One region of the Exiguobacterium sp. U13-1 genome, then DNA from elsewhere that is predicted to be linked to it. Evidence: a T-box and tRNA genes for the amino acid it is inferred to sense, from the RefSeq annotation. Region 1 holds a T-box; the other holds one or more tRNA genes.
What was found. The T-box of region 1 lies ahead of ileS (isoleucine--tRNA ligase). A T-box ahead of a tRNA ligase gene usually reads a tRNA of that ligase, here a tRNA-Ile.
Positions count from the first base shown of each region.

Region 1 (12,126 bases):
AACAGCGACGATTTAGATGAACTTGAATATGAAAATGATGCTACAATAAATAAAGGTAGAGGTGCTTCACAACAAGAGTATGAAGAGTATTACGAGGAATCTACCCCAAGTGTTACTCAAAAGGAGGACAGCGTGAGACAATCGAATATCGTGCCGCTTCATGCGACGAAAAAAACGAAATCGCAAGTTATTTTGAGTGAACCACGTGTATTCAACGAAGCCCAGGAAATCGGGGAACATCTTCGTCAGAACCGTGCTGTCATCGTCAATATGCAGCGTATGTCAAAAGATCAATCACGACAGATGATCAATTTCTTATCTGGTGTCGTCTTCGCTCTCGATGGAACGATTACGACGATCAGTCAGAATACCCTCCTCTGTGTTCCGAACAACGTCGAGTTGGCTGGTAGCATCTCGAATCTTCTTGGAGAAGATGATATTAATCATAAGGGGTGGTAAGTATGGATTCTCAAGTGATGTACGCAATTGGTCGTACATTGAGTACGTTATTACAGTATTACAGTTACGTCATGATCGTTTATATCCTGCTATCGTGGTTCCCGAATGCCCGTGATTCGAAATTCGGACAAGTGCTCGCGATGTTAGTCGAGCCATTCCTAGCGCCCTTCCGTCGTATCATCCCGCCTATCGGGGGCATGCTGGATATCTCGCCGATTGTAGCCTTCCTCGTCTTGAACTTGGCTCAATCGGGCATTCGAGCAATCTTTTTAGTATGAGCGTATACGATCATTATCGTGGAAGCGAGCGGGAATTCGTCGATTCAGTCTTGAACTGGATCGATCATGTGGAAGCGACCTATACGTTCAAATTAACGGATTTCCTAGATCCACGTGAACAACAAATCACACAAGAACTCGTCGGTTCGAAATGCGCCCTCTTTTTTGAGGGCGGTTTCGAAGGCGCTGAACGTAAACGGGCAATCCTCGCACCAGATTATTATGAATACAACGCGGATGACTTTGACATTTCCATCTATCGCATTCATTATCCTACTAAATTCGTTGAACTTTCTCATCGTCAAGTCACCGGTACATTATTGAACGTCGGATTGAAACGAGCCAAATTCGGCGACGTCATCATCCAGGATCAAGTACAATTTGCCGTCGCGGACGAAGTCGCGACCTATATCGAAGCAAACGTCGAACGAGCAGGGAAGACGAAGATTCGTCTTTCGCGTGTTGAGGCGGAAGACCGTTTGAAAGTGAAGGATCAAGAGTGGGAAGAGACACTTGGGTTCGTCAGTTCACTTCGGTTCGATACGGTCGTGAGTGAAATTCTAGGCTTCTCACGTCAAAAAGCACAGACGCTCATTAAACAAGGTGAAAGTAAGGTCAATTATAAAGTAGTGGATGATTCAAGCTTCATGCTAGAAGAAGGTGACTTGCTTTCCTTGCGTGGAACGGGACGTGTCAAGTTGATTGCAATCCTCGGATCAACAAAACGTGACCGGATCAAGCTACAATACGGTATTTTAAAAGGATAAGATAAATGCGGAGGAGGAATTCATCATGCCATTAACGCCACTCGATATTCATAATAAGGAGTTCACACGAAAGTTTCGCGGCTATGACGAAGATGAAGTGAACGAATTCCTAGATCAAGTCATCAAGGACTTTGAATTGTTGTTACGTGAGAATCGTCAACAACAGGAAGTCATCCAAAATATGCAAGCACGCGTCGACTACTTCAGTTCGATGGAAGAAACATTAAACAAATCGATCATCGTCGCACAGGAAGCGGCTGAAGAAGTCAAAGCCAATGCTTCAAAAGAAGCGAGCTTGATCCTAAAGCAAGCAGAACGTGAAGCAGAGCAGTTGCAAGATGCGGCGCAACGCCGGGCACAACGGACAGACTTCGAAGTGGAGCAGATGCGCAAGAAAATCGAGCTTTACCGCAACCGGTTTAAAGTGTTGATCGATGCACAGATGGAATTGTTGACGAGCCACGACTGGGATGCGTTTGATTTCTCTTCTCGTGGAGCGCTTGACGATGTTCCGGCAGTTGCGTATAATGACGACGATGTCGTATAAATAAAATCAATGATAAGGACACGTCGCATCTTGGACGGTTGACAGCGAATCGGGGAACGGTGGGAGCCCGAGCAACGAAAAAGATGGGGTATCCCCTTAGAGTGCATGACTGAACGTTCGCTGAACAGTAAGCCATGCCGGTTCACTCCCGTTATCGAGTACTTAAGCGGTCCTGTGTCATCGAACTGATGAACAGGATTAGTAGGGTGGTACCGCGAGTTCAGCCAAGCTCGTCCCTATCTCAGGGATGAGCTTGGCTTTTTTTGTACTTTTAAAGCGAAAGGTGAGAGATGGTCAGATGGATTACAAAGAAACCTTATTGATGATGAAAACTGAGTTTTTAATGCGAGGCAATTTACCTAAACGTGAACCAGATATGCAAGCACGTTGGGAAGAAATGAACCTCTATGCTGCCGTACAGGAAAAGAACGCTGGGAAACCAACGTTCATCCTCCACGACGGTCCTCCGTATGCGAATGGTGATATCCATATGGGTCACGGATTAAACAAAGTCCTAAAAGACATCATCGTTCGTTATAAATCGATGAATGGATTCCAGTCTCCGTACGTACCAGGTTGGGACACACATGGATTACCAATCGAAACAGCACTTCAAAAAGCCGGCGTTGATCGTAAATCGATGACGGTCGCGGAATTCCGTGAATTATGTGCGAAATATGCGCTCGAACAAGTCGATCACCAACGCGAGCAATTCAAACGCCTCGGCGTACTCGGTGACTATGACAACCCATATATCACCCTGCAACCAGAATTTGAAGCAGCGCAAATTCGTTTATTCGGAGATATGGCGAACAAAGGCTATATCTATAAAGGGAAGAAGCCAGTCTATTGGTCACCGTCTTCTGAATCGGCACTAGCTGAAGCAGAAATCGAATATCAAGATAAACGATCAGCTGCCATCTATGTCGCGTTCCAAGTCATGGACGGAAAAAACATCTTAGAGCCGACGGATCATTTCGTCATCTGGACGACGACACCATGGACGATTCCAGCGAACCTTGGAATCTCTGTCAGTGCGGAATTGACGTATGCGCGGATCGAATATCAAGGAAAAGGCTATATCGTAGCGGAAACGCTCGTTCCTGAAGTCATCGAAGCACTCGGATGGGAAGATGCAACAGTCGGACGTGTCTTCAATGGTGCGGACTTCGAGTACATCAAGGCAAAACATCCGCTTTACGATCGTGAATCACTCGTCATGCTTGGCGATCACGTTACAGCAGAAGCGACAGGTGTCGTTCATACAGCTCCAGGTCACGGGGAAGATGACTTCCGCATCGGTCAAGCGTACGGTCTTGACGTCCTTTGCCCAGTTGACGATAAAGGAGTCATGACAGCAGAAGCTCCTGGATTTGAAGGCATGTTCTATGAGGATGCGAACAAAGAAATCGGTCTCGCCCTCGAAGAAGCAGGCGCTCTCTTAAAACTATCGTTCATCAAACACTCGTATCCACACGACTGGCGGACGAAAAAACCGGTCATCTTCCGGGCAACGCCACAGTGGTTCGCTTCAATCAAAGACTTCCGTGCGGAAATCCTTGATGAGATCAAAGGCGTCCAGTGGGTACCAGAGTGGGGCGAAACACGTCTTCACAACATGTTTAAAGACCGCGGCGACTGGGTCATCTCACGTCAACGCGCTTGGGGTGTACCACTTCCAATCTTCTACGCTGAAGACGGTACGGAAATCGTCACACCAGAAACGATTGATCATATCGCGAACTTGTTCGCAGCTCACGGATCAAACGTCTGGTATGAGCGCGAAGCGGTCGACTTGCTTCCTAAAGGATTCACACATCCAGCCAGTCCGAACGGTATCTTCAAAAAAGAAACGGACATCATGGATGTCTGGTTCGATTCTGGTTCATCACATGCCGGTGTCCTTGCGACACGTCCTGAATTGACGCGTCCGGCGGATCTCTATCTTGAAGGATCTGACCAATACCGCGGTTGGTTTAACTCTTCGTTATCGACAGCTGTCGCAACGACAGGGAAAGCACCATATAAAGCGGTCGTCAGTCACGGATTCGTCTTGGATGGTCAAGGTCGTAAGATGTCTAAATCGATCGGTAACACGATCGCACCGATCCAAGTCATGCAACAATTCGGAGCAGAGATTCTTCGCTTATGGGTCGCATCTGTTGATTATCAAGCCGATGTCCGGGCATCGATGGATAACTTCAAACAAGTCTCAGAGTCATACCGGAAAATCCGCAACACGGTTCGTTTCCTTCTTGGAAACTTGGATCAATTCGATCCTGCGGCGCATCGTGTCGCATTTGAAGACTTACCAGAGTCAGACCGTTTCATGCGGACGAAATTGGACCAACTTGTTGGAAAAGTAAAAGCGGCATATGATGCGTACGACTTCATGTCGGTCTATCAATTGCTCCACAACTTCTGCGTCCTTGATTTGTCGTCGTTCTACCTCGATTACACGAAAGATATCCTGTATATCGAAAAAGCAGACGCGACGTCGCGTCGTGCGGTTCAGACGGTCATGTATGATACAGTCGTCGCCTTGTTGCAATTGATGGCACCTGTCCTGCCACACACAGCAGACGAAGCATGGGAGTTCGTACCAGCTGTTGAGACGAAGAGTATCTTCTTGACGGACCTTCCGGAAACGGTCGAAGTCTCAGAAGAAGGACTTGCCCTCATCGAGAAATGGAACGCGTTCCTGACGTTCCGCGATGATGTCTTAAAAGCACTCGAGGAAGCACGCGTTGAGAAACTCGTCGGTAAGACACTCGAAGCGAAACTCTTACTTGCGCCGAAAGAAGAAACAAAAGCCTTGCTCGGAACAATCGATCATCTTGAGCAGTTACTCCAAGTCTCACAACTCGAATTCGTGGAAACAGCGGATAAGACGTATGAGACGACCGGCATCACGGTTCAAAAAGCTGACGGTGAAAAATGTGAACGTTGTTGGACATATTCGACGGAACTCGGACAAGATCCGGCTCATCCGACGCTTTGCCCACGTTGTACTGAAGTCGTCAATTCTTTATAATGATACAAAGGGAGGGGCGACTGCGACTTCGCAGGACGTCCCTCATTATTTTTGGATGCGGAGGACAATAGGATGTGGCTTTACTTAGGGATTGCTGCTTTACTCGTTGGAATCGACCAGTTAACGAAATGGATCGTCGTTCAAAACATGACGATCGGTCAATCGATCACGGTCATTCCGGATTTCTTTTATCTCAACTCGTATCGGAATCGAGGCGCTGCATGGGGAATGCTCGAAGGTAAATTCGGCTTTTTCTTCATCGTTACGGTCGTCGTCGTCATTGGATTGATTTACTTCCTCTACAAGGAAGGCACGAAAAATAAGGTATTTGCTTGGAGCATCGCGTTATTGCTCAGTGGTGCGATCGGAAATTTCATTGATCGAATGGCACGAGGAGAAGTCGTTGATTTCTTCCACTTCTTCCCGTTCGGCTATAATTTTCCGATCTTTAATGTCGCAGACGTCTGTTTGACGTTTGGTGTCATCGCGATGCTGATCAGCGTCATGTTCGAAGAACGGTTGACTAAGAAAGGAACGATGGATAAATGAATGAAGTAGAAACATGGTCCGTGCAAGCGGATGGAGCGACAGGGCGCATTGATAAATGGCTCGCAGAACAAAACGATTGGTCGCGTTCGCAAGTACAGGAATGGTTGAAAGCGGGACGTGTCGAAGTCGATGGTCGTGTTGTCAAACCGAACTATAAATTATCGGGAACGGAATCGATTGTCGTTCATATCCCGGAAGCGGTGGAGCTCGAGATCTTACCGGAAGACATCCCACTTGATGTCGTCTATGAGGACTCGGACGTCATCGTCGTCAACAAACCAAAAGGGATGGTCGTTCACCCGGCGGCAGGTCATGTCTCAGGAACGCTCGTCAACGCCTTATTACACCACTGTCAAGATCTCTCAGGCATCAATGGCGTCAAACGTCCAGGAATCGTTCACCGGATCGATAAGGATACGTCAGGTCTCTTGATGGTCGCTAAGAACGACTTAGCGCATGAATCGCTCGCGCATCAATTAAAAGAGAAGACGACAGAACGTCTTTACATCGCGCTCGTACACGGTGAAATCCCGCACGAACTCGGAACAATCGAAGCACCAATCGGACGCGATAAGAACGACCGTCAACGGATGACGGTAACGGATAAGAATTCAAAGTCTGCCGTAACCCATTTCCGTGTGCTTGATCGGTACGAAGGCTTTACGGTCGTTGAATGTAAACTTGAAACAGGACGGACACACCAAATCCGTGTCCATATGCGTTATATCGGTTTCCCGCTTGCAGGTGACCCGAAATATGGTCCACGCAAGACGATGAAAATGAACGGTCAAGCCTTGCATGCTGCGGTTCTCGGTTTCGAACATCCACGCACAGGCGAGTGGATGCGGTTTGAAGCACCACTCTCAGAAGAGATGACATTTGAAATCGGTCAATTGAAAAAACTTGAATTAGAGTCTTGACGTTTTTCTAATAAAACGGTAGAGTATCACCTAGAGAGCGATGCGAGACATCCTCTACTGACACTTCGGTCGTCCGAGCGACGATCCTACCAAACTAATATCACCTTTAATCGAGTCCGGAGAGGCTGCGAAAGGGAGAACCTACCACGATTGTGTGTAGGCATGCATACAATACGTATGCCATGATTCTGTCTTCGATGACCTTCTGCGGATTCCCGCAGAAGGTCTTTTGTATGAAAGGAGAAACTATGAAACCAGCCGTCATCTTAGATGAAGCCGCGATTGGACGTGCACTGACACGGATCGCCCATGAAATCATCGAACGAAACAAAGGGATTCATGATTTGATGATCGTCGGAATCAAGACGCGTGGCGAGACACTCGCTCGTCGCCTTGCGAAGCGAATCGAACAAATCGAAGGAAAACCGGTCTTACTCGGTGTCGTCGACATCTCGATGTACCGGGATGATTTGTCGAAACGAAGTTTAGAACCAGAAATCAAAGGTTCTGATTTACCGGAAGACATCACCGGGAAAATCGTCGTCCTCGTTGACGATGTCCTCTACACAGGACGCACCGTTCGCGCCGCGATGGACGCGCTCGTCGACCACGGAAGACCAAGTATGATTCAACTCGCTGTCCTCGTCGACCGCGGACATCGGGAGTTACCGATTCGACCAGATTTCATCGGTAAGAACGTCCCGACATCCCGTGAGGAACAAGTCGTCGTCGCGCTTTCTGAAGTCGATGAAGCCGATCAAGTATTCATTAAACGCTAAAATTCAAAACCTTTAAGGTGGTCCAGAGAGACCAGAAAGGGAGTCATCCATATGGCAAAACATGCCGCAGTACTTGATGTACAAGAAGTACCTACTCACCCTCTAAACTGGCTGATGCTCAGCCTACAACACGTCTTCGCGATGTTTGGTGCGACCGTGCTCGTCCCGCTCTTAACGGGACTCAACACATCGGTCGCGCTCGTCGCAAGCGGAGTCGGCACACTGATTTTCCTCGCCGTTACCCGCTTCAAAGTACCCACATATCTTGGTTCGAGTTTTGCCTACATTGCCCCGATCATTGCCGTCAGTGAACGGTGGGGTGTCGAGGATGCCTTAATCGGCGGAATGGTCGCTGGACTCGTTTACGGACTTGTCTCACTCCTCATCCGCTACACGGGAGCTGCTTGGTTGCTTCGCTTACTCCCGCCGGTTGTCATCGGACCGGTCATCATGGTCATCGGTTTATCGCTCGCCCCGACCGCTGTCAACATGGCGATGAACGGAGCGGACGGTAAGTACAACGGACTGTACTTCCTCGTCGCGATGGTCACACTCGGTGTCACACTCCTTGCGATGACGTACTTAAAAGGAATGTGGAGCACGATTCCGATCCTGTTCGGGATCACGGTTGGTTATCTCGTTGCGGCATCGGTCGGAATCATTGACTTCACACCACTGCAACAAGCCACGTTCTTCCACGTGCCGGACTTCACGATTCCGTTCCTGAGTTACACACCATCGTGGAATACAGCAGCCTTGCTACTGATCGTTCCCGTGACGCTCGTCACACTGACGGAACACATCGGCGAACAAAAAGTGACATCACGCATCATCGGGCGCGAGACGCTCCTTGATCCAGGGATGCACCGGACCGTACTTGGCGACGGGATTGCGAAGACAGTCGCTTCGATGCTCGGTGGACCACCAGTTACGACCTACGGTGAAAACAACGGTGTCATGTCAATCACTCGCGTCTATAGTGTCTTTGTCCTAGGTGGTGCGGCGGTTCTTGCGATCAGTTTCGGTTTCCTCGGATATGTCGAAGGGTTCATCAAGACGATTCCGACACCAGTCATGGGCGGGATCAGTATCCTCTTATTCGGAGTCATCGCGTCAAACGGTCTCCGGACGCTGACGGAAAGTAAGATTGATCTTGCCGATAAACGAAACTTGACGATTACAGCCGTCATTCTCGTCACGGGTATCGGAGGCGCAGCGCTCAAAATCGGCAACTTCTCTCTCGAAGGGATGGCACTGGCGACGATTCTTGGGATCATCCTGAATCTAGTCCTTCCGAAAACGACAGAGCAGGTCGAAGAAACAACGGAAACCTCTACAACTCAATCGGTAGCTAACAACTTTTAAGACGTTCCGAGAGAACGATAAAGTGAGGGCCATGAAAAGATGCAGGGAATCACTCTGCCTTCTTTCGGCGCACCTTCACTTAGAAGGTGCGCCTTTTTCATGACCTGAAAAGGAGTGAATGATATGAAGACAATCCTAAAAAACCGGCATTTCGTCAATTTAGAAAGCTTATCCACGACAGAGATCAATTCTTTGATTGAGCGCAGTCTCGCTTTTAAACGGGGCGAGCCAGCACCAGATTTTTCCGATAAGACACTTGTCAATCTGTTCTTTGAAAACTCGACCCGGACACGCTCTTCCTTTGAGATGGCAGAGCATCGCCTGAACATGTATCTACTACCGTTCGAAACCGCGACTTCCTCCGTACAAAAAGGGGAGACGTTACTCGATACGTGCAAGACGCTTGAAGCAATCGGCGCAGATGGGTTGGTCATTCGTCACGGGGCGACCGGCTATTACGAAGAACTACTAGCAACGCTCGATATTCCGATCATCAATGCGGGAGACGGGAGCGGTCAACATCCGTCCCAGTCCTTACTCGATCTGATGACGATGGTCGAGACGTACGGAACGGTCGAAGGAAAAGTCGTCGTCATCTGTGGGGACTTACAACATAGTCGCGTCGCCCGGTCGAATGCGGATATCTTAAAGCGACTCGGTGCCATCGTCTATGGATCAGGACCAGTTGAGTGGTACGATCCGGCGATGGGGATTCCACATCTTTCGATGGATGAAGCCGTCGAACAGTGCGACATCTTGATGTTACTGCGTGTCCAGCACGAACGGCATGACGGGACGACTCGATTTGATCCAGCAGACTATCACGCGACGTATGGATTAACGCATGAGCGGATGAACCGTCTGAAGAATTCCGCAATCGTGCTTCATCCGGCACCGGTCAATCGAGGAGTCGAGATTGCCGACGAACTGGTTGAACATCCGCGATCACGGATCTTTGAACAGATGAAAAACGGTGTCTTTGCCCGCATGGCGATTCTGGAATGGTGCTTTTCAACGAAATCAATCAAAGGAGACGATGAAGATGATAACACGAATTGAGAATGCAAGATGGTTCGAGGCGGGACAAGTTCGGACGGGGGATATTCGAATCGATGACGGGAAAATTACGGATTTAGCAGCAACACCACAAGCTGGAGAAACGGTCATTGATGCATCCGGCTTATTCGTTGCACCAGGATTCGTCGACATCCATGTCCATCTACGGGAACCGGGTGGCGAACATAAGGAAACGATTGCGACCGGCACAGCAGCGGCGGCAGCGGGAGGATTCACGACGATTTGTCCGATGCCGAACACGCGTCCTGTACCGGACGATCGCCAAACACTCGATGCCTTGTTCCGAAAGATTGAAGAAACGGCGTCCGTCCGGGTTTTGCCTTACGCGGCGATTTCAAAAAATCAACTCGGACAAGAACTCGTCGCGTTCGACCAACTAACAGATGCTGTTGCGTTCACGGATGACGGTGTCGGTGTCCAGACGGCAGCAGTCATGCGGACAGCGATGCAACAAGCGGCACGGCTCGGGAAAACGATCGTTGCCCACTGCGAAGATGATTCATTAAAAGCAGGGTGTGTGCACGAGGGGAACTATAGTCGACGGGAAGGACTACAAGGTATTCCATCGCTTGCTGAGAGTATCCACATCGCCCGGGATGTCCTGATCGCCGAAGAGACTGGCTGCCATTACCATGTTTGTCACGTTTCGACGAAAGAATCGGTCCGTGTCATCCGTGATGCGAAACGAGCCGGGATCCGGGTGACGGCAGAAGTCACACCACACCATCTCGTGTTGATCGATGAAGACATACCGAATCAGGATCCGAACTTTAAAATGAATCCTCCCCTGCGGAGTGAAGCGGATCGCCAAGCATTGCTCGAGGGGCTAGCGGACGGAACGATTGATTGCATCGCGACCGATCATGCTCCTCATGCGGCAGAAGAGAAGGCACTCGGTATCGAACGCGCCCCGTTCGGCATCACAGGGTTTGAGACGGCCTTCCCATTGCTCTATACGAAACTCGTCGCTGAAGGTGAGATGACACTTGAAACACTGATTCGGAATTTGACAGACAAGGCAGCAGCGATCTTTGAACTTCCTTACGGCAAACTCGAAGTGGGGGCGGAAGCAGATTTGGTTCTGCTTGATTTAGAAACAGAGCGGACCATATCACCGGAACGATTCCGCTCAAAAGGTAAGAACACACCGTTCGCAGGAGAACGGTTAAAAGGATTCCCGGTCATGACGCTCGTCAAGGGAGAAATCGTATTCAAGGAGGACACAGCACATGCATAAACGGACACTGATACTAGAGGATGGGATGACGTTTGAAGGAACAGCGTTTGGCTCGGATACGACAACAACAGGAGAAGTCGTCTTTCAGACCGGAATGACAGGGTATCAAGAAATGTTATCGGATCCATCTTACTGCGATCAGATGATCGTGTTGACGAATCCGTTGATCGGAAACTACGGGATTAACCGAGAAGATTATGAAACGACGCGTCCACTCGCTAAAGCATTGATCGTACGTGAACATTGTCAGACACCGTCGAACTTCCGGAGTGAGATGTCACTCGATGCAGCACTCCAAGATCTCGACATCCCAGGATTAAGTGGAATCGATACGCGTCAACTGACACGACATATCCGTTCGAAAGGCGTCATGCGCGGACGACTCGTTGATGGTGAGTTCGATTTAGCAGCAGAACTGGTTCATCTTCAAAACGCCCCTATCGAGACGGATCAAGTCAAGCGGGCCTCGACGGAACGAGCGTACATCATTCCGGGCGCTGGACCGCGGATTGTCCTCGTCGACTTCGGTGCGAAGCTCGGGATCGTCCGTGAACTCGTCAAACGCGGCTGTGAAGTCGTCGTCGTGCCCTACGACGTCAGTGCAACGGAAGTCTTACGCTATCGTCCAGACGGTGTGATGCTGTCGAACGGACCAGGGAATCCAAAGGATGTCCCGACAGCGATTCCGATGATTCAAGAATTGACGGGAAAAGTTGTCATCTTCGGCATCTGTCTCGGTCATCAGTTGATCGCACTAGCGCACGGGGCGGATACGTTCAAGCTCCCATTCGGTCACCGAGGGGCGAATCATCCAGTCCAAGATATCCGGACAGGTCGCGTCGATATCACGTCGCAAAACCACGGGTATGCCGTCGACGAACAGTCATTACGCGATACCGTGCTTGAAGTGACGCATCTTGCGATCAATGACGGAACGGTCGAAGGAATCCGTCATACGACAGCAGCGGTCTTCTCCGTCCAGTACCATCCGGAAGCATCACCTGGTCCGATGGATGCGAACGGTCTATTCCAACAGTTTTTAGAAGAAATCACGAAACAACAGGAGGTCTCTCATGCCTAAACGTCAAGATATCCAGAAAATTCTCGTTATCGG
Region 1 is NZ_CP015731.1:2,498,266-2,510,391, reverse strand. It holds gene ESP131_RS13125 (cell division protein SepF) at 133-459, shown strand; gene ESP131_RS13120 (YggT family protein) at 462-737, shown strand; gene ESP131_RS13115 (YlmH family RNA-binding protein) at 734-1,504, shown strand; gene ESP131_RS13110 (DivIVA domain-containing protein) at 1,530-2,051, shown strand; T-box leader at 2,052-2,292, shown strand; gene ileS (isoleucine--tRNA ligase) at 2,350-5,085, shown strand; gene lspA (signal peptidase II) at 5,158-5,634, shown strand; gene ESP131_RS13095 (RluA family pseudouridine synthase) at 5,631-6,554, shown strand; gene pyrR (bifunctional pyr operon transcriptional regulator/uracil phosphoribosyltransferase PyrR) at 6,803-7,333, shown strand; gene ESP131_RS13085 (uracil-xanthine permease family protein) at 7,385-8,698, shown strand; gene ESP131_RS13080 (aspartate carbamoyltransferase catalytic subunit) at 8,822-9,757, shown strand; gene ESP131_RS13075 (dihydroorotase) at 9,741-11,012, shown strand; gene ESP131_RS13070 (carbamoyl phosphate synthase small subunit) at 11,005-12,093, shown strand; gene carB (carbamoyl-phosphate synthase large subunit) at 12,086-12,126, shown strand, end outside.

Region 2 (12,126 bases), 1.1 Mb from region 1:
CGCGTTTGAAAGATCTGTTTCCCCAACGACGAAGCGTTTGAATCCGCCACCTGTACCAGAGACACCGACTGTGACATCTACGTCAGGTTGTTCCATCGAATATTCTTCACCGACAGCTTCCATGATCGGGAAGACAGTAGAAGAACCGTCGATTGCGATTTTTCCTTTTAAATCAGATGAACTAGCAGAACCGCCTTTATCGTTACCACATGCTGCCCCCACTACTGCGATTGATGCTACCGTTGTGATGAGTGCTGTTTTTTTCATCCAAGACATGATTAATTTTCCTCCTCGAAAGTATGTCGCTGACGATGCTACGACTTTTTATCCGTTTTCCTTACAAGACTTATACTACGGATGAACTATTAAAACGAAATGAATCCAACGTAAAAGAATTGTAAAGGCGTGTTTTTTAGTGTTTACAATTCGAAATCCATTAGAAAAAAAGGTCAATGCAAACAAAAAAACGAGAGTGATTGCTCACTCTCGTTTTCCATCTAGTTAATTTGGCTTAGTTTGCCACGGGATATCTTTGACATTAAAGTACGCTTTGACAAGATCGTGACCAATTTTCGAGTTGACGGTTTCTTGTTCCATATAAGGAAGGAACACGGCCCACGCCATCTCTGGATTATCATACGGCGCCCAGCCAACGAGGTTCGAGTTCAATGAACGAACCGGTTGACCGCTTCCGTCACGTAAGGCGATTCCATCGTCACCATAGACACTGACCTGCGCTGTACCTGTTTTAGCAGCTGCATCAATACCAGTTTGTGCGATGATTTTTGCTGTACCACGCTCTCCCTTGACAACACGATGCAATCCTTCTCGAACATGATCAATGTTATCTTGACTGACTTCAATCCGATTCAGGTAATTCGTCTTGAAGCTATAATCAACTTGTTTTGTCCCTTTTTCAATCGAATTCGACGCGAGCACTTCTTTTAAGAAGTGCGGCTGAACACGATAACCACCGTTGGCAAGCGTTGAAATATACTGTGCGACTTGTAGCGGTGTAAAGGCATCATACTGTCCGATGACTCGGTCCATGAGTAGCGTGACACGGTCAGGTGTCCCTTGAACACCTTTTGCTTCGTACGGTAAATCAACACCCGTTGTCACTCCAAGCCCGAACTGACTATAGTAATTCTGCATGATCGCAGCTGCTCCGTCTACACTTGCTCCGGCAATACCGTTACTTGGATACTTCGCCATCCGCATCGCAATGTTGAACATATAAACGTTTGATGAACGCTCAAGTGCCGTCAAATCCGTGATTGCTCCCATGTTGACGTACGATGCTTTTTTTGTACCCCCGATTGTAATCGGCGCATCATTGATGACTTCGTTTTGACGGATGACACCCTCTTCGAGTCCCATCGCAACTGTTGCACCTTTGATCGTCGAACCAATCTGAAGGGATGTCAACACGTTATTGATTGCGACATCTGAGAACTTACCGGTTGATGGATCCAACTTTTGACCAGACATCGCAAGAATCTCACCAGTCTGTGGGTTCATGACGACGGCGTAACCTTCTTTTAGATAACGACTACCCATGCCACGCCCCATTTTAATCGCTTGTTGCATGATTTGGTCGACTTGTTTGTTGTACTCTGCATCCACGGTCAGAACGAGATCTTTACCGGACTCGCCTTCTTCGCGTTTTGGATCACCGACCGGCTCTCCATTGAACGTCTCATACACATCGTACGCGGGTTTCCCGCGCAGAAGATCCTCATACTGTTGTTCAAGGAATGATGTTCCGACACGGTCATTCAAGCTGTAACCTTTTGCTTTGAACTCCGCTTGTTGTTCTGCTGGAATCTTCGAGTACTTCCCAAAGATGTTTCGAAGTGTTCCTTCATATGGATAAGAACGCTCATAGAACGGTTCCACCGATACACCTTTTAAATCTTCTAGATTTTCATCGATGATCGCCATCTCTTTTGCAGAAGCACCGAGTTTGACGAGTTGTGGATCAAGCGCATATCCGACTTCCATGTTGTGTTTGATCGCAATGACTTCCATCGTTTGATCGTCATAATCGATATCGTCTTTCGTAATCGCATCTAATCGGATTTGATCCTGTTCTGCGATTGATAGTTTACTTTGTGCTTCTGCTGAAGGATATTTCTGTTTGACGGCTTCTTGATAACGACGATCAGACTCTTTCGTGTTTGTCGCGATCCAGAAGTCCTTAATATCACGTTCTGTGACTTTCCAATCTTTTTTAGGCAAATCAATGATTGCCGCAAGGCGCTGTGCAATCTCAATGCGTTCATCGACTTTCGTCGTTTGTGCTCGACGGTAGACGATGGAGTATTTAGAAATCGTATCAACCAAAAGACGACCATCCCGGTCATAAATCTTTCCGCGTGGCACTTCATATTTTGATGCGATCATTTCTGTTTTTTGAACTTCCCGCGAAATTTTCTCACCATTGACGATTTGCACGACTCCTAAACGGAAAATCAAAATCGCAAACAATAAAAAAACGACGAAGAACATTAAATTCAGACGAAGCGGCAGATGATTACGCCGTCTTCCTCGTACGGTGATTCGTTTAGCCATGGCGTACTCCCCTATCGTTCAAAAGTCATCTTGTTTCATTATATAGAAGGAAACTTTCCATAACAACCTATCCCATCATTTTCCGCATTAAAAAAAGCGTATCGTTCACAATTGAACGATACGCTCATTTTCACGTTACTTCGCGTCAGCGTAAAGCTTCGCTACGTGATCCCAATCAACGACGTTGAAGAACGCATTGATGTAATCAGGACGACGGTTTTGATAGTTGAGATAGTATGCATGTTCCCAAACATCAAGACCGAGGATTGGTGTTTTGCCTTCCATGACTGGTGTATCTTGGTTTGGTGTCGAAACGACCGCCAATTTCCCACCATCAACGATTAACCAAGCCCAACCTGAACCAAAACGAGTTGTTGCTGCTTTCGCGAACGCATCTTTGAATGCATCAAATGATCCGAATGATTCATCGATTGCTGTCGCGAGTTCCCCTGTTGGAGCAGCTCCATCGTTCTTCTTCAGCAGTTTCCAGAAGAATGAGTGGTTCCAGTGACCGCCACCGTTGTTACGGACTGCAGTTTGAATGTTTGCTGGGAGAGCATCCAAGTTTTGAAGAAGTTCTTCAAGTGACTTTCCTTCATGTTCTGTACCCTCAAGCGCCGCATTCACGTTCGTGACATACGTGTTGTGGTGTTTCGTGTGGTGAATCTCCATCGTACGAGCATCGATATGTGGCTCAAGCGCATCATAAGCGTAGCCGAGTTCTGGTAATTCAAATTTTGACATGTTCATGTCCCCCTTTGTGCTATTTTCGAAAACTTCAATACCCTTTAAGACTAGCAAAAGAACCTGTGTTGACGCAAGTCAAGACCCTCGGATTTACTCGACTTCTCGTGGAGCAAAAACAGAGACACCTCCACCTGGAACTGGGAAGACACCGAATCCTTCATCGTCGATCACAACTGGGTGATCTTGGTGGTTCGTATAATCGAACCACTCTTGTCCCGCGCGCTCTTCACCAACGAACATGCGCTTCTCGCACATGTCAGCATTCGACAATAAGACAGCACAGCCAGAGTTCTCGATTTCTTCTACGCCTCGACGAACCCAACCGACGCAATGCGGATCATCGAGATAATCTTCTTGGTCACCATATGCTTTGTGATAACGTGCATACAGTAAAGCATCAATCATTTCTTTTTTACCCTCTACAGGATGAGGTCCTTGCACTCCATAATAGTCACCGTAGAAGACACATGGATAACCGTCTTTACGAAGTAAGATCGATGCATACGCATGCTGTTTGAACCAGTCATCTACCCATGATTCGAGTGATTCACCTGGTTGTGAATCATGATTATCGACGAACGTGACAGCATTCGTCGGGTGTGATTCGACGAGCGTATCTGTAAACAACGTTGTTAAATCAAACTCTTGTCCCTGGTTCGAAGCTTCATGGAATTTATAATGAAGGGGAACGTCGAACAAATCGATCGTGTAATCAACGCTATCAAGGAAATGACGGCAATCATCGAGATCTGATTTCCAGAACTCCCCGACCATATAGAAATCGCCATCATTTTTCTCGATCATCGATTTTGCAAATTCATGAACGAATTCATAATTGATATGTTTGATTGCGTCGAGTCGGAATCCTTGGCAGTCAATCGTCTCTTGGAACCAATGCCCCCAGCGGATCATCTCTTCACGTACTTCCGGATGGTTATAATCGATGTTCGCGAACATCAAATAATCATAGTTTCCGAATTCGTCATCGACTTGATCGTTCCAGTCTTTATTTTTACCGGATATCTTGAAGACACCGGTTTTTTCTTCACGAGCATCGAAATCCGTTCCATTAAAGAATTCATGTGTCCAGACAAAATCCGAATATTTTCCGTTTCGACCAGGGAACGTAAATTTCGTCCATGCTTCGATTTCGAATTCTTCTGAAATTTCTTTCGAACGGTCTTCTGGATGGACCTCAACGACATTGATTGTCTCAAGTTCATCGGCTGCTGCTTTATGGTTCATGACAACATCCGCATAAATGGCGATGTCATTCTCACGAGCGACTTGAATCGCTTCGACGAGTTCATCCTTTGTACCGTATTTCGTACGGACCGTTCCTTTTTGATCAAATTCGCCTAAATCATATACGTCATAAATTCCATATCCTGTATCTTCATCTGATTGACCTTTTGACGCCGGTGGAATCCACACGGACGTGATGCCGGCAGCACGTAATTCAGGCGCCCGCTCTTTCAAGCGTTGCCAGTGCTTCCCATCATTCTCTACATGCCACTCAAAAAACTGCATCATCGTATGGTTACGTTCCATCTCTCTTCGCTCTCCCTTAGTTACTATAGTATGAATATTATTACAATATCTTTACTATTCCCCGGAGGAACAAAAATAAACGCACCTCGTTTTTCAACGAGGTGCGTTCTACTGAATGGACCCTGCAGGGCTCGAACCTGCGACCGGACGGTTATGAGCCGTCAGCTCTAACCAGCTGAGCTAAGGGTCCTTAAGTAATAGTAGCGGCGGAGGGAGTCGAACCCACGACCTCACGGGTATGAACCGTACGCTCTAGCCAGCTGAGCTACACCGCCATGATGTATGTTGCTTTACTCTTACTAGATTACGAGATGTGGCGAAACTTGTCAATATGCTATTTCAAAAAAATAAACAGCTGATTTCATTTTTTGAAATCAGCTGACATAGACAAATCGTATTTCGCTTAGTTCGTTAATGCCGTCCGCTGTTCAAGGACGAGATCCGTGATGTTTACAGCATGATCGCCAATTCGTTCGAGGTTCGACAAGAGATCGACGAAGATCATCCCTGCTTGGCCCGTACATTCGCCAGCGTTAACACGAAGGACATGGTGTTTACGGAATGAACGTTCGAGTGCATCAAGTTTACCTTCGAGTTCTAGAACTTTGCGAGCTCGTGTAACATCGTCCTCTTCGACGGCGCGAACGGCACAGTCGACGATTTCTTGCGTCAAGGCATACATATCATCAAGCTCTTGTTTCGCTGATGATGTGAACTGAATCCGGTTGACGATTTGGAAATCGACCAATTCGACGATGTTTTCGACGTGGTCACCAATTCGTTCAAAGTCATTGACGGCATGCATCAGTAACGAGTGTTCATTTGATTCACGCTCTGATAAATCATGTGCCGCTACTTTAACGAGATAACTTGTGACTTCTGTATTTAAATGATTAATCGCATATTCGATCTGTTCTGATTCTGATACATCCTTTTTATCATGCGATTGCGTGTAACGGTGTGCTTTTGCAAGCGCATCTTTTGAGAATTCACCCATTCGTAACACTTCAAGCTTCGCTTGGTTTAATGCGAGTGCCGAAGATTGGTTCAAGATATTTTGATCGAGATGACGCGGTTTTGAATCAATCGTCGTATCCGTACCCGGTACGATTTTTTGTACAAGCCATGCGATTTGCGCAATGAACCAACATTGAATCAACGTATTGACGACGTTGAATGTTCCGTGTGCAAAGGCGATTTGCATTTTCGGACCTAATTCAAGCGTGCCTGTGATCCATGTGATGAAGCTTGAGAAGATTGGTAATGCAATCAGGAACAATACTGTTCCGATGATATTGAAGATGACGTGTGCTGCTGCTGTTCGTTTAGCTGCAATCGACGCACCAAGTGCTGCGAGTACTGCTGTGATCGTCGTTCCGATGTTATCACCGAACAAGACCGGAAGAGCTGCTTTGATATCGATCATGCCACCAGCGTACAACTCTTGTAAGATACCGATCGTTGCTGACGACGACTGAACAAGAACAGTAAAGATTGTTCCGACGAAGACACCCAGCAATGGGTTATCCGACATCGATACCGTCAACTCACGGAACCAGACGCTTGATTCAAGCGGAGCCATTCCGTCGCCCATCAAAGTGAGACCATAGAACAATGCACCAAAGCCAAAGAAAATCTGTCCGATGTATTGAACCCGTTCTTTATTGAAGAAGAAGATCAAGAAAGCACCAATTGCGATTGCTGGAAGCGCAGCTTCCTTGACGTTAAAGCCGATGATGAAAGCCGTAATCGTTGTTCCGATGTTAGCCCCCATGACGACTCCGATCGCCTGTCGTAAATTCATCAGACCTGCACTAACGAGTCCGACAACGATGACGGTCGTCCCTGACGACGACTGTATCAAAATCGTGACGACGATACCTGCTAGGATACCTAACAATGGATTTGTCGTATATTTATCAAGGATATAACGTAATCGGTCTCCTGCTGTTTTTTGGAGCCCATCTCCCATATACTTAATACCGAATAGGAAAATCCCGAGTCCACCGATGAAGGTGAAAATCATTTCCTGCAAATCATAGTTCATCTTGCCAGCTCCTTTATTTCATGTGGATTGATGTGTTTGTAAAGTTTATTTTCTCAACTTCCCCATTATGTAAAGGTCCGGTGAACTTGTAAATAGTTTTTGCGACATCCGTTTGTTAAGGTTTTATTAATCTGTACCATTACACATAAACCCTTTATTACCAATCAAAATTAAACAATTAAAACCTGTTTTAAAACAGTAGAAAGAGTGATTCACTTGTCATTTTTACGTCAACTGATTAATTACTTACAAACTTCCTTAATTCCAAATCGTCTGTTTTTACGTCTTCGTTTGGCAGATGTTTCCCTTTATTTTTGTGGATTAGCTTGGATTTCGCTTTGGACGACGATCATTGATTCCTTCTTTTTACAAAAAAGCATCCCGATCGTTGCTTGGTTCATCCTTCATTTCATCTTTATCGCAATTGCTGTATTACTTTACGTGTTGTTCATGGCGTATCTAACGAAGGGATTCGTTCGATTGTTACTTCCCCGTCCGTGGGCATATCGCCAAACGTTTCCTTATACGGTTGCAACGAATCTCTGGTCCTTCCCACTTGGTATGCTTCTATACCAACTCGATTATCCTCGCTTCGGAATCGGGGTGCTCGTAATTGGACACTTCGTCTACACATTAGTGCCATTATGGATTGCCCGTTCCTCAAAGCCACGCGCTTCACGTAAACCCCAATGAGTATTAAAATCAGGCGTCCGACGGATTGACGGACGCCCTTCTTTCATTAAACAATTGTAAATGTTCAATTTTCGTTCTTGTTTCTCGATTTTTAGGGAATAGTTCGATATGATAGAAAAGGTAAACATAAACAATATGGCGGTATGCCACAAAAGGAGATTTTCGATATGCCGAAAATGGTCCATCGCTCTAAGACTCGTCCCGTTCGTGTAGGGGACCTTGTCATTGGTGGAAATAATGAAGTCATCATCCAAAGTATGACGACAACTAAAACACACGACGTCGAAGCGACAGTCGCTGAAATCCTACGTCTTGAAGAAGCTGGTTGCCAAATCGTCCGCGTCGCTTGTCCGGAAGAACGTGATGCGCTCGCACTTGCAGAAATCAAAAGCCGAATCAACATTCCGCTTGTCGTAGACATCCACTTCAACTATAAACTTGCGCTTATGGCAATCGAAGCTGGCGTCGATAAAATCCGGATCAACCCGGGTAACATCGGTCGTCGCGAAAAGGTCGAAGCCGTCGTGACAGCAGCAAAAGCGAAAAACATCCCAATTCGTATTGGGGTAAACGCTGGTTCACTTGAAAAGCATATTCTTGAAAAATATGGCTATCCAACTGCTCGTGGTATGGTCGAAAGTGCTTTGCACCATATTAAGATCCTCGAAGACCTTGACTTCCATGACATCATCGTCTCGCTTAAAGCATCAGACGTACAGTTGGCGCTTGAAGCGTATCAACTCGCTTCTGAATCGTTCGACTACCCACTTCACGTCGGGATTACGGAATCCGGTCCACTTCGTTCTGGTTCATTAAAATCAGCAGCTGGACTTGGCGCGATTTTGTCACGCGGAATCGGAAACACAGTTCGTGTATCTCTCTCAGCGGACCCTGTCGAAGAAGTAAAGGTTGCAAAAGAAGTCTTGAAGTCATTCGGTCTCGCGGCGAACGCGGCGACATTGATCTCATGTCCTACATGTGGTCGGATCGAAATCGATTTGATGTCGATTGCCGCAGAAATCGAAGACTATATCGAAAACATCCAAGCGAACATCAAAGTCGCGGTTCTCGGATGTGCGGTCAACGGCCCTGGTGAAGCACGTGAAGCTGATATCGGTATCGCTGGTGCACGCAACGAAGGATTGTTGTTCCGTCACGGAGAAATCATCCGTAAAGTACCGGAAGCAACGATGGTCGAAGAATTGAAGAAAGAGATTGATGCGATCGTTCTCGAAAAACAGGCTGAAAAAGAAGCCGAAAAAGCGAACCACGCATAAGTTAAAGACTCCTCCCTCGCGAGGAGTCTTTTTTCGTATCTCGATTTCGACTATGTTATACTAAGTGAAGAAAAATTTTTAGAACGTGGGTGACTGTAAATGAAAATTGGAATCGACATCGATGGAACGATCACACATCCATCCTCTTGCTTCACTTACATGAATAAATATCTCGGAACGTCGATCGACTTCGACCAGGCGTCCGAGTATGAATTGCATACGTATACCAATATGAATCAAATCGAATTTTGGGACTACATGGTGAACTCTGGTCATGAGACCGGGATCTATCGTGAATCTATTCCTCAAGAACACGTCCGCCACCACTTATGGAATTTGCGGAAGCAATATGATCTCCATTACGTGACAGCACGATCGGAGCTCGTTCGTCCCGTAACAGAAGAGTGGATCAAACAACACGAACTTCCTCTTGATTCCTTGATCATGACGGGATCACACGACAAAGTACAAGTCGTCCGTGATTTATCACTCGATTTATTCATGGAAGACCGATTAGAGAATGCTGTGCAGATCGCAGAAGACACATCTATTCCTGTCATCTTGTTCGACGCACCTTATAACCGTAAAGCCGTACCGAATAATGTCATTCGTGTCGCTTCATGGAATGAGGCCGTTCAAGAGATTCAAAAATTTGCACCAATTCGTTAAAACAGCCGATTAGGCTGTTTTTTCCATTTTTATGTCATTACATGACTTGATATCGTACAATGACTATAGGATTGAAACTTTGATATAGGAAGGGCTTCATGATGCTTGCAACAGTGAATATCTTTTTTATGAATATTTGTATTATTTTTTTCGTTTCTACGTTCACCTTTTACTTACTTCGTGATCGTTTGCCAATTCAACCTGACTCTAAAATGTCTACTCGTCTCTATTTCGGACTGTCCAATGGTATAACTGGCATTCTACTTATGCATCATGCAATCGACTTAAATGGAGCATTGATTGATTTACGGTTATTACCTCTCGCTTTGTCTGCCTTGTTCGGTGGTAATATCAGTATTGCCGTGACAGGGCTGATGCTCTTGATTTATCGATTCGTGATTGATAGTGGAGATTCACTAAGCGCTCTGTTTAGTTCTGTCATCACACTACTTGGATTTCTAGTACTTTCTTTTATTTGTCGTCGATTCATCAAACGGCAAGGTTACTTCTTTTCTGCCATCGTCACGGTCGGTTCCCTACTCGTACTCTCGCGATTGATTATGAGTAACTCTCCAGCGGATGCCTGGGGAACGATTTATATTCCATATTTCATTTTAACGATTGGTGGAGCCTTTTTGTTTTATCGTTTGTCTTCACTTCTTCAGCAGCATTTTGTTCTTTATTCTTATCAATCCTACCTTGCTTCGACCGATCAATTGACGCGCCTCGCGAATCGCCATGTCATTTTAGAAAAAGTCACGGCGCTCGAAAAAAGTAAAGATTCTTGGGGCGTTATCTTGTTTGATTTGGATCACTTTAAGAATATAAACGATACACACGGTCATGCTGTCGGAGACGCTGTCTTGCGCCACTTTTCGATCTTATTGAACGAGCATTGTCCGGCACCGGTTACGGTCGGTCGATATGGTGGTGAAGAATTCATCGTCATCGTTCCAGACATTGAACTGCATTCTCCTGTCGTCCTAGCTGAAACAATCGTAACAGCCGTTCAGCAAACACCATTCGTCATGCAAGATCATGCCGTATCCATTACGGTGTCTGCAGGTATTGCTTACGCTCATCAACAACCAACTGAAACAGTATTTAAGCAAGCGGATAGCGCTTTATACGAAGCCAAAGCGCAAGGACGAAATCAGTATCGCCTGTATCGATCGGAATGAATACTAAAAAGCCACTTCTCCTCCGAGCGATTCGGACTGAAGTGGCTTTTGTTGGTCAACGGACCGTTCCTTCATTTGTTTTTTGCAGGAGACATATGATTTCTTCAAGTGGTACCGGTTTAGCAAAGAAATAACCTTGGAATAGATGAATGCCGATTTCCTTGGCAATACGTACTTCTTCTCCTGTCTCTACGCCCTCAACGATACATTCGACATGCATCGATTGACTCAATTGGAAAATTGACTCGAGGATGGATTGTCGTTTCTCCGATTCGCCGATTTGTTCGATGAATTGCTTCGGAATCTTTAATTGACGTAATGGCAATAAGCGTTCTAGGACGTGATATGAGGCATGTCCGGTTCCGAAATCATCAAGCGAAACCGGGAAATCGAGCGTTTTGATACGCTTAAGCGCTCGATGAATCGACTGACTCTCAAAATCAAGCGACTGACTTTCTGTGATCTCGATCTTAATTTGTTGCGGCTTTAATGCATACTTGAGTAGTGTTCGTTCAATGAATGGCATGAATGCCTCACTCGTCAACTGGCGTGGTGATACGTTGACCGACAGCGTAAACTCATCCGGAACCAGACCAATTAATGCTTTACGCGTCTTACACCCTTCCTCAAAGATCCACTCTCCTAAACGAATGATCAAGTCACTTTTTTCAGCAATCGGAATGAACACGGATGGTCGATCAGCTCCCTGCAATGGGGTCTTCCATCGAACCAATGCCTCAAGACCAATGAATTGCTCTGATTGGACATCATACTGCAATTGATAGACGAGATGAAAATCCGTTTCAATATTAGCCTGCGCTAGCGATTGTGCTGCTTTGACTCGCAATTCTTGATCCTTACGCCAGGCTTGGTCAATGCACATCACACGTTCATTTTGTTGCGCGGCTTCTTGTAACGCAGTCAATAACTGCTGTACCCGACGCTTCCGATTGTCCGTTGCCCCTTCTCCATTATCGATGACGATGGATATGTTGACGTAGACATGATGCCCCTCGATTTCGTATGGTACGGAGATTGCTTGACTCAATTCTTCCATCGCTTCCTTACATGCCACCTCGTCCGGCTTTTCCATGACGATCAATAATGTTCCTGCTTCAATCCGAGCAAACGCTTGGTAAGGAGGTAGTTGTCTCTTGAGTCGCTCGATACAGGCACGTAGTACTTGTGACTGAATATCTTCTCCGAAATACCGCGCCAACTCATAGTAGTTTTCTAAATGAATTCCGACGAAAATGAGCTGTTGTTCGGGTCTTGGAAAATCAATTTCGTTTAACCCTTGGCGATTCAAGACACCTGTTTCCTCATCACGTCGCGCTGTATCGTGTAATTGTATCGCAAGGTCATTTAACCGATTTAAATTACGGAT
Region 2 is NZ_CP015731.1:1,358,602-1,370,727, reverse strand. It holds gene ESP131_RS06930 (PstS family phosphate ABC transporter substrate-binding protein) at 1-276, opposite strand, end outside; gene ESP131_RS06925 (peptidoglycan D,D-transpeptidase FtsI family protein) at 502-2,574, opposite strand; gene ESP131_RS06920 (superoxide dismutase) at 2,710-3,318, opposite strand; gene ESP131_RS06915 (alpha-amylase) at 3,412-4,872, opposite strand; tRNA gene ESP131_RS06910 (tRNA-Ile) at 4,989-5,062, opposite strand; tRNA gene ESP131_RS06905 (tRNA-Met) at 5,074-5,147, opposite strand; gene ESP131_RS06900 (Na/Pi cotransporter family protein) at 5,276-6,919, opposite strand; gene ESP131_RS06895 (hypothetical protein) at 7,127-7,612, shown strand; gene ispG (flavodoxin-dependent (E)-4-hydroxy-3-methylbut-2-enyl-diphosphate synthase) at 7,780-8,889, shown strand; gene ESP131_RS06885 (5' nucleotidase, NT5C type) at 8,989-9,558, shown strand; gene ESP131_RS06880 (GGDEF domain-containing protein) at 9,657-10,739, shown strand; gene ESP131_RS06875 (GGDEF domain-containing phosphodiesterase) at 10,795-12,126, opposite strand, start outside.
Region 2: it encodes a tRNA-Ile, which carries the amino acid that the T-box ahead of ileS (isoleucine--tRNA ligase) is inferred to sense. The anticodon was not compared.